Regions from separate parts of the Hymenobacter seoulensis genome, predicted to be linked through region 2. Evidence: riboswitches for the same ligand, from Rfam matches in the RefSeq annotation. Region 2 holds a riboswitch; each other region holds the start of a gene.
The links. A riboswitch is a leader RNA that binds a small molecule or an ion and turns the genes downstream of it on or off. The one in region 2 is predicted to bind S-adenosylmethionine.
Positions count from the first base shown of each region.

Region 1 (3,248 bases), on a different contig from region 2:
TTCACAACTTCACCACTTAGAAATAGCCGTTGCGTTTGCGGTCTTCCATGCCGGCTTCCGAGATGTTGTCGTCGAGGCGGGTGGCGCCCCGCTCGCTTACTTTGGCCAGCAGCAGGTCCTGGATGATGTCCTCGACGGTGCTGGCGTCGCTTTCCACAGCGGCCGTGCAGGTAGAGTCGCCCACGGTGCGGAAGCGCACTTGCCGGGTCACAATTTCATCGTCGTCATCGAGGCGCAGGTGTTCCGAGAGGCCGAGCAGCTGGCCCGTAGGGAGTACCACGCAGGTGCGCTCGTGGCCGAAGTAGATGTCGGGCAGGGCAATGTTTTCGCGCTGGATATAGCGCCACACGTCCAGCTCCGTCCAGTTGGAGATGGGGAACACGCGCACGTTTTCGCCCTTCTGGATGCGGCCATTGTACACATTCCAGAGCTCGGGGCGCTGGCGCTTGGGGTCCCACTGGCCAAACTCATCTCGCACGGAGAAAATGCGCTCCTTGGCGCGGGCCTTTTCCTCGTCGCGGCGGGCCCCACCAATGCAGGCGTCAAACTCAAACTCCTCAATTACCTCCAGAAGCGTGTAGGTCTGGAGCTGGTTGCGGCTGGGGTACTTGCCGCCTGGCTCGCGTAGGCGCTGCCGCTTTATAGTATCCTCCACCTTGCGCACAATGAGTTTCTCGCCCAACTCGGCGGCTAGCTGGTCGCGGTAAGCTAGTACCTCGGGAAAGTTGTGGCCGGTATCTACGTGCACCAGCGGGAAGGGAAAACGGCCCGGGCGGAAAGCTTTTTCCGCGAGGCGCGTCAGCACAATGGAGTCTTTGCCACCCGAAAACAGCAGGGCTGGGCGCTCAAACTGGCCGGCCACTTCCCGCAGGATGTGGATGGCTTCCGCTTCAAGCCGGTCGAGATAATCAAAAGTTGGGGTACTCATATAGTCGGGTGTTCAGTGTTGATGTTGGGCGCTCAACAGGAAGTGCCAAGCTTACCTCTAGCCGGCCGGGACGGGCTCCACTACCGGATCGGGGCCATTATGGTGGGCGGTGGCATGTAGGCCGCATTCCTTAGCCGAAAGGTCTTCCCACCACCAGCGGCCGGCCCGGAAATCCTCGCCGGGCCTGATGGCGCGGGTGCAAGGGGCACAGCCAATGCTTACAAAGCCCTGTTGGTGCAGCGTGTTCACGGGCACATGGTGCTCTTGGGTAAAGGCCACGGCCTGCTCCCAGGTCCAGTCGAAGAGCGGGTGGATTTTTACGAGGTTATGCGCCGCGTCCCACTCCAGCGGGTCCATGGTTTGCCGGTTCTGCGACTGCTCGGCGCGGATGCCAGTGACCCAGGCTGCTTTACCCGCTAGCGCCCGGTTCAGGGGCTCCACTTTCCGGATAAAGCAGCACTCCTTGCGGTTGTCCACGCTTTCATAGAAGCTGTTGGGGCCTTTGGTAAGCATCAACTGCTCCACGCTTTCCCGCTCCGGATAAAATACCGCAATGGGCTGCTCGTACTTGAGCAGGGTCTTGTTCCAGACGGAGTATGTCTCCTGAAAATTACGCCCAGTGTCAAGCGTGAATACCTGAATGGGGAGGTGATTAGCGAAAATAAAGTGGCTGATGATCTGGTCTTCTAGGCCGAAGGAGGTCGAGAAAACGGCCTGCTCGGGGAAGGTTTCAGCCACGAGGCGTAGCCGCTCCAGGGCAGTAGCCTGAATCAGCCGGGGGCGCAGGTCGTCGAGCAAGGCGCGAACGGCCGGCGCAGCATCTGCTGCGGACATAGCAAGAAGGGGAGGGGAAACCAGCCAGCGCGGGGCGGAGGTTTCGGTCAGGAATGACCCTAGGCGGAGCTGCGGCCACGTAGTTGGTACGGCACACTAGCTTTCGGCCGGGCGAAAAAGCCGGGCGTACGCACGAAGTCAGCCTACACGTAGCACCGTGTCAGCCGAGCTGTTGCGCGCACAAACCAGAAAAAAGAAGGAGGTGAGTGGCTAACAACAACACGGCATACCCATCATAGCACAACACCCATGCTGTAGAGCAAAGGCAGTGGCGGATAGAGTAGCGGAGTTGGACAAGCGGTTCACGGCTAGTTGTTTTTATATGGTCAGGAGTTGGCACCGTTTCGGATGGTCCGCTGGTTGCCGGCGTTTCGTCGAGCCTGTCTCTCCGCGCCTCTGTATAAAAACAATCCTTTGTGGGGAAAGAATTGGTATGGCAAAAGTAGCTGCCGGAATTTTACACTTCCAAATTTTATTTTTTCAACAGGTGCATATTTTCTAGCAATGCACCCGTGTTCTTGTCCTCTGGGCAGCCGCCGCAACAGAAGCAGAACACTAGAAAAGTTACACTGCTACAGATGGATGATTAAGCGAAAGCTACTAGGTGTTCTTCTGCCGTAAACCTGCATGAAATACACTTTTGAGTAAGCTATTGGCCAGCCCAGAATAAGAAGCGGTTTGCCCGTTACATAGGCCTAGTAACTTCGCCCCACATAAGTATTGTGCAATTAGCGTTTCGGCTGAAAACGAGCCTGTAACTTGCTTAAAAATACGTTGGCCTCGGGGGCAGAATTTGTGACGAGTAGCAGGGCAGCGTACACTATCGTGAGGGTGGCAGAGCGCAAAAGCATAGTCAGGAAGGGAGAGCCTAGCGCCGGAATTAGCCAGCCAGCCAGGCCTGCCGCGGCTGCAATTCCCAATATCAGCGGGATGCGCCACGTGAATGGTTGCATCCGGAAGCTGCGCCACACAAACCACGTGCGGGCCAGGTTGATGCTTACAATAGCGAGTAAAAATGCCACTGCCGCCCCCAGCAAACCTAGTATGGGAATCAGCAAGGCATTGAGCCCGATTGTAACGAGCGCCAGCGACACATTGAACACCAGGTCGTAGCGGTAGCGCGGGGAGGTAACTACAATTAGCCCATTGAGGCCCGTGATGCCATCAAACAGACGCGCCGCTAGCAGTACCAGCACGGCCGTAGTGCCAGCTGTTAGGGCGGGGTTGTGCATGAGGCCATAGATGAAGTCGAGGTTCAGGCCAATGCCCAGAGCAAGGTAGCAGCCCAGCACCGTGTTGAGACGGGTAGTGTCGCGGTAAAAAGCGGCCATTTTAGGCAGGGCCTGTTCTTTCCAGTAATCGGCTAGCAGCGGAAAGGCAATTTTGTTGAGCGAGCGAGCTGGCAGCGTGAGGGCTGTGCTGATGAAAAAGGCAATGCCGTACACACCAGCGGCCGCCAGATTCAGTTGGGAGCCCACCATAATGG
Region 1 covers NZ_BAAGWD010000003.1:144,062-147,309, reverse strand. The annotation lists gene cysD (sulfate adenylyltransferase subunit CysD) at 17-928, opposite strand; gene ACYVHC_RS14280 (phosphoadenosine phosphosulfate reductase family protein) at 986-1,762, opposite strand; SAM riboswitch class I at 2,078-2,169, opposite strand; gene ACYVHC_RS14275 (lipopolysaccharide biosynthesis protein) at 2,491-3,248, opposite strand, start outside.
Region 1: linked by a shared signal. The riboswitch ahead of ACYVHC_RS14280 (phosphoadenosine phosphosulfate reductase family protein) and the one ahead of ACYVHC_RS02290 (homoserine dehydrogenase) in region 2 are both predicted to bind S-adenosylmethionine.

Region 2 (3,248 bases):
GCTAGCGCCTCATCAACCAACCCTCCACTGCTTATGTGCTGTAATTAGATAGTCGTGTTCGGGTCGAACTGCTCTAGGTAGTCGGCCACACGGCGCACGAACATGCCACCCAGCGAGCCATCTACCACGCGGTGGTCATAGCTATGCGAGAGGAACATGAAGTGACGCACGCCAATCAAATCACCCTGCGGCGTCTCGATAACGGCCGGCTTCTTCTTGATAGCGCCCACGGCCATAATAGCTACCTGCGGCTGCATGATGATAGGCGTGCCCATCACGTTGCCGAAGGAACCTACGTTAGAAACGGTGTAGGTGCCACCTTCCAGATCTTCGGGCTTCAGCTTGTTAGCGCGGGCCCGGTTGGCCAGGTCGTTTACCTTTTTGCTGAGGCCGTTCAGGTTCAGCTGGTCGGCGTTATGAATGACCGGCACGATGAGGTTGCCGGAGGGCAGGGCCACGGCCACACCCACATTGATGTCACGCTTCTTGATGATGTAGTCGCCCTCAATCGAGACGTTGATCATCGGGAAGTCCTGGATGGCGCGCGCAATGGCCTGAATGAAGATGGGCGTGAAGGTCAGGTTTTCGCCTTCGCGCTTCTTGTAGGCATCCTTATGTTTGTTGCGCCAGTTCACGATGTCGGTCACGTCGGCCTCCACAAAAGAAGTCACGTGGGGCGAAATCTTCTTGGAGTCCACCATGCGCTGGGCAATCATTTTGCGCATGCGGTCCATCTCAATCAGTTCTTGATTTCCGCTAATGGAAGGAACTGATTTAGAAGGTGTTATAGCAGCAGATGAAGACTGGGGTGCTGACGCCGGAGCGGGCTGGGCAGCGGGCTGCGAAGCCGGCGCTTGCGGTGCAGGAGCCACGGCCTGAGGCTGAGCCGCCGGGGTTGCAGCCGCTGCCTGACCTAGGGGTTTCTTGCCAGCTGCTACGTAATCGAGAATGTCTTTTTTGGTAACGCGGCCCTCGCTGCCAGTACCGGGCAGGTACTCCAGGTCGGCCATGGAGATGCCTTCTTCGCGGGCGATGCTGAGCACCAGCGGCGAGTAGAAACGGCCCGTCTGGGGCTGGGCTGCTACGGCTTGCGCAGGGTTGGCCTGCGGGTCGCCGGTCTCGGGGAGATAGGGAACCTCAGCGGTAGTCTTTTCGGCGCCATTGGCAGAAGGAGCCGGAATTTCGGCAGCGGCCGTAGGAGCGGCGGTGCCAGCGCTAGCGGTATCGGTTTCAATAATGGCGATGGGGGCGCCAACGGCCACTACTTGGCCTTCCTGAACCAGAATTTCCTGGAGGATGCCGGCGTGCAGGGCTGGAACTTCGGTATCTACCTTATCGGTGGCTACTTCCAGCACCGATTCATCTTGGTCGATGGAGTCGCCTACTTGTTTGAGCCATTTCAGGACGGTGCCTTCCATGATGGATTCGCCCATCTTGGGCATCGTCATTTCCACTCGTGCCATGCGGTTGGGGGTAGGGTTGGGTTATGGGGTGGGAGGGTTTTGCTATGCGGACTGGGGAGTTGCGGACTCAAAGGTAACAGAAAGCCTCAACGCCTCGCAAAGCCCGGCCGTGTATCCGAAAATGGGTGTAGCTACGGCTGGGGGCTAGTGAGGTTGGTACATGGGCCTTTCGCCGCCAAAATTGCGTGAGAAAAATTGGGTTGTATATTTGCCCCGCGCCCCTTTCACGGGGCACTTATCAAGAAAGGCGGAGGGACAGGCCCTGTGATGCCTTAGCAACCAGTAGCAATACCAGGTGCTAAATCCTGTCTCGGAACAGCTTCGGCTACCCGAGAAAAGATAAGTTACAAGATGTTCCCCGTCTGCAGCGGGTGTAGCTCTTCTGACTTATCGGAAGGGCTTTTTTTGTGCCTTTTCGGTGAGAACTCTTGACTAAGTGCCGAGTGAAATGAGGGCGTTGAGTGCATCAACATCCATTCATAGTCGTCGGTAGGGGGTAGTGCTTGCATGCACCCTAGCGGGCTGACATTCACACAATTGGTATGAGTCGCAAAGATATTCGCATTGGCCTGTTTGGGTTTGGAGTAGTAGGCCAGGGCCTGCACACCGTGCTGGAGCGTACGCCGGGGCTGCGGGCCAGCATCGGGCGTATTGGGGTTAAAAACCGGGAGAAAGTCCGCCCACTTCCGGCGGCCCTGTTCACCTTCGACCGCCAGGAGCTGCTCCAAGATTCTTCACTCAACGTGATTGTAGAGCTGATTGATGACGCCGACGAGGCCTATTTGATTGTGACGGAAGCCCTGCGCCGCGGTAAAGCGGTAGTCACGGCCAATAAAAAAATGCTGGCCGAGCACCTGCCCGAGCTTATTCAGCTACAGCGCGAAACCGGCACGCCCCTGCTCTACGAGGCTGCTGCCTGCGCTAGCCTGCCCGTCATCCGCAACCTAGAGGAATATTACGACAACGACCTGCTAGAGTCAGTGGAGGGCATCATCAATGGCTCCACCAATTACATTCTCACGGCCATGCACCGCGACGCGCTGTCGTTTGCGGAGGCCTTGGGGCAGGCTCAGGCGCTTGGTTTCGCGGAAAGCAACCCGGCTCTGGATGTAGAAGGCCTTGACGCCCGCAACAAGCTCATACTGCTCCTGACGCATGCCTTCGGGTTGGTAGTAGCGCCTGAGCAGCTCCTGACGCTGGGCATTGACCGCCTGAGCCCTTTAGCAACGGCTTACGCCAAAGAGAAGGGCTACGCGCTGAAACTGGTGGCGGAAGGCCGGCGCCTACCCGATGGCACTATTGCGGCGGCGGTGCTGCCTACGCTGGTAACACCTGAGCACGAGCTGGCCCGTGTGCACGACGAGTACAATGGTCTTATCACGCAAAGCAGCTTTGCTGACCGGCAGTTTTTTCTGGGCCGGGGCGCGGGTGCATTCCCCACCGCCTCTGCCGTTCTCAGCGACCTTTCGGCCCTGACCTACGGCTACCGCTACGAGTACAAGAAACTGCATCAGCAGAACGCCCTGGCCTTGGCCACTGCCGCCGAGTTGGATGTGCTGGTGACTTTTACGGATGAAGTTATTCCTGAGGTAGCTGATTTCAGCCACGTGTACGAGCAGTTCCGGTCCAGTAAGCGCGGCCACTACCTTACGGGTACCATTGGGCTAGCACAGCTAGCGCAGGCGGCGTGGCTGCGGGCCCCCGGGGTTTGCGTGGTGCGGTTGCCTAGTCCGTTGCGCGCCGCAAGCGAGGCACCGGTAGTGCCGGATGTAGTGCCCATCCGAG
Region 2 covers NZ_BAAGWD010000001.1:515,014-518,261, reverse strand. The annotation lists gene ACYVHC_RS02295 (dihydrolipoamide acetyltransferase family protein) at 45-1,463, opposite strand; SAM riboswitch class I at 1,696-1,809, shown strand; gene ACYVHC_RS02290 (homoserine dehydrogenase) at 2,006-3,248, shown strand, end outside.

Region 3 (3,248 bases), on a different contig from region 2:
TTTAGGCGCCCGTAGGTATGGTAGGTTACGTTCACCTGAGGCAATATGGCGCCGCTTTCCAGCCGAAGTGGCCTAGGCAAACGAAACAGGTGTGGTTCTTCTTCGGAAGGCATGGTACTAGGGCAATTTCAAAGTCAATAGCCTGCGGGCGGAGCCGATTCTGCCCGGCTCCGCCCCGGCTGTAGTGCGGGCGGCGTTGGTCCTCGGCTTCCTCTCTCCTGAAAGCCCAGGCACCAGCCCGCGCGCTGCGTTGCTGGAAGCTGATCCGAGCCGCTCTCTCACCTGCGGCCCGGCATCAACCCCTCTCAAGTATCAGACTTCCAGCGTGGCAACGTGTTCGGTTTCGGGTTCGGGTAGGAGGGTGCTGCCACTCTCCCCGGAAGGAATAGTAGCTGCCGTGCGCACGGCGTCAAAGGCTAGGGTCAAATCCGCCCGAATGTCTTCGAAGTGCTCCGTGCCCAACGACAGGCGCAGCAACGTGGGTGTTACGCCGGCTGCCCGCTGCTCTGCCTCAGAAAGCTGCTGGTGCGTGGTAGCCGAGGGTTGAATAATCAGCGTTTTAGAGTCGCCAACGTTGGCCAGGTGGCTGATTAGCTTCAGGTTATCAATGAACTGTATAGCGGTTTCCTTGGTGCCTTTGATGGCGAAGGTGAGCACGCCGCCGTAGCCGCGCTTCAGGTACTTCTGGGCCAGCGTGTGGTACGGGCTGCTCTTCAGGCCGGGATAGTTCACGGCTTCTACCTGCGGATGTTGCTCTAGCCAAGTAGCAATGCGCAGGGCATTTTCCACGGTGCGGTCTACGCGCAGGCTTAGGGTTTCGAGGCCTTGCAGCAACAGGAAAGAGTTGAACGGGCTCTGCGAAGGGCCAAAATCGCGCAGGCCTTCTACCCGGGCCCGAATGATGAAAGCAATGTTGCCGAACGGGCCACCTTTGCCGAATACCTCATTAAAAACGAGGCCGTGGTAGCCCTCCGAGGGCTCCGTGAATTGCGGGAACTTGCCGTTGCCGAAGTCATATTTGCCGCCGTCTACAATCACGCCGCCAATGCTGGTGCCGTGGCCACCAATCCATTTTGTGGCCGACTCAACTACAATGTGCGCGCCGTGCTCCAGTGGCCGGAACAGGTAGCCCCCGGCTCCAAACGTATTGTCCACAATGAGTGGCAGATCGTGCTTATTGGCAATGGCGGCAATGCGCTCAAAATCCGGAATGCTGAAGCTCGGGTTACCGATGGTTTCGAGGTAAAGCGCCTTGGTATTTTCGTCGATCAGAGCTTCAAATTCGCTAGGCTGGTCGCCGTTGGCAAAGCGCACCTCAATGCCCAACCGCTTGAACGCCACCTTGAACTGGTTGTAAGTGCCGCCATACAAGTGCGTAGTGCTCACGAAGTTGTCGCCGGCCTGCAGAATGTTGTTGAGGGCAATAAACTGCGCCGCCTGCCCCGAAGAAACAGCCAGTGCCGCTACGCCACCTTCCAGCGCGGCTATGCGCTGCTCGAACACGTCGGTGGTGGGGTTCATCAAGCGGGTATAGATGTTGCCGAACTCCTTCAGGGCAAACAGGTTAGCACCGTGCTCGGCATTCTTGAATACGTAGCTGGTCGTCTGATAAATCGGAACGGCGCGGGACCCGGTTACGGGGTCGGGCTGCTGGCCGGCGTGGAGTTGGAGGGTCTCGAAGTGAGCGTTCTGCGTGGACATAGCAAGGCTGGTTAGCAGGAAGTTGGATATGAAGGAAGGGAGCGTAAACCGCTACAGTGGGGGCTACGCAAGGGCGTAGCAGGAGCCGGGCTGAAGTCAGCAACCTGTGAGGGCGAGCTGAGCAAACAGACGAGCCAGGCGACGCTGCCTAGGCAGCACCAGGGGCCAAAGCCCAGGAAACAGGGGAGGGGAGAAGCTGGGCCGCCGTGCGTGGGCTAGCTACAGCAACAACAAGCGCCGCTACAGCAGCGCATTCGCATTCGCCAAGCAGCGTGGGCGGCTACAGAAGCCCTAGAAACGCAGGTAAGCGGCTGGGCAGTAAGCAACAAAGCAGACTGGGCAGCAGCGGAAGGAAGGGCGAAAGCGAAGGTGTTTTCCATGGCACTCTGAGTTATATGCCCCGCCGCCGAATGGCTGGTCGGGCAGGAATTGGCACCTTTCGCGCGGTCGAAGGTTGCCAGTGGGTCAGGGAGCCTGTTCTCTCGCCACTTCTGTATAAATCTTTGAAAACTGCCCCGCCGCGAGCGGGAGAGTACCTAGTTGGTATTGCAAAGGTATAGGCCTAGTTTCGATATATGCAATAGCTAGTGAAAATAATTTTTAATCAGCCGATACTGCTAATATGCTTATGCTGCGTTAAGATGAGTAGCCGTCAACTTGTTGATTGGCAGGCACTAATAGATGCAGGCAACAAGCTGTCTTTTCTGCTCCTGTTGAGCAGAGGGTACACTTTAGGCAACAGTGAGCCTTAGTCTCTGTGGGCCATACCACCATCCGAAACATATTACAGGGAACTTTAGAAACACAGAAAAGCCACCTTGTAAGAGGTGGCTTTTTTGGATATTTCGAAGCTAGAGAAATGCTAGAGCTTGGGCAGCGTCAGTACCTGTCCTACTTCAATTAGGTCGGGATTCGAGCCGATAACGCTTTTGTTGGCGTCATAAATCTGGTGCCACTTGGCCGCGTCGCCGTAATGGCGCTTGGCAATTTTCGAAAGCGAGTCGCCGCTTACTACGGTATAGGTATCGCCCTGAGTAGTAGTAGCTGCGGCCTGGTTGGCGTTGCCAAAAAAATCGGTGGCACCACCCGCTGCCGGAGGAGTAGTAGGCTGAACAGGCTTCTTATCGCCGTCGTTAGAAAGGAAATCAAACAGTCCCATAGCAGTAAGTCAGTTTAGTTGTGAGAGGGGAATTGACCGAGAATCAGCACGATGCACTGGTCTGGTTTGCCTCTCTTACGCTTGATAATGCAATAAGTTGTAGCCGGACTGTAGCGCGAACATCTTGGGGAATGCTGCCGTAAGAGTGGCAATGCTGACCTAGCAGCCTGGTTATCCAGGAGGCTGAGCAGAGACATAAAATCTACTCTCTCATCTAACCATTCTCCCCATGAAAACCCCCTCTTCCTCTTTTCGCTTGCTAGCTAGCCTGCTTATGCTGGTAGTACTTTTCACGGCTGCTTGTGGCAGCAAAGAAGGTAAAGTAGAAGGCGTTAATATGCTTTACGGTAAGGAAAGCAAAGTATGGAAAACCGATAAAGAACTCAGC
Region 3 covers NZ_BAAGWD010000002.1:693,588-696,835, forward strand. The annotation lists gene metX (homoserine O-acetyltransferase family protein) at 1-113, opposite strand, end outside; gene ACYVHC_RS10800 (O-acetylhomoserine aminocarboxypropyltransferase/cysteine synthase family protein) at 313-1,701, opposite strand; SAM riboswitch class I at 2,090-2,203, opposite strand; gene ACYVHC_RS10805 (LysM peptidoglycan-binding domain-containing protein) at 2,564-2,860, opposite strand; gene ACYVHC_RS10810 (lipocalin family protein) at 3,090-3,248, shown strand, end outside.
Region 3: linked by a shared signal. The riboswitch ahead of ACYVHC_RS10800 (O-acetylhomoserine aminocarboxypropyltransferase/cysteine synthase family protein) and the one ahead of ACYVHC_RS02290 (homoserine dehydrogenase) in region 2 are both predicted to bind S-adenosylmethionine.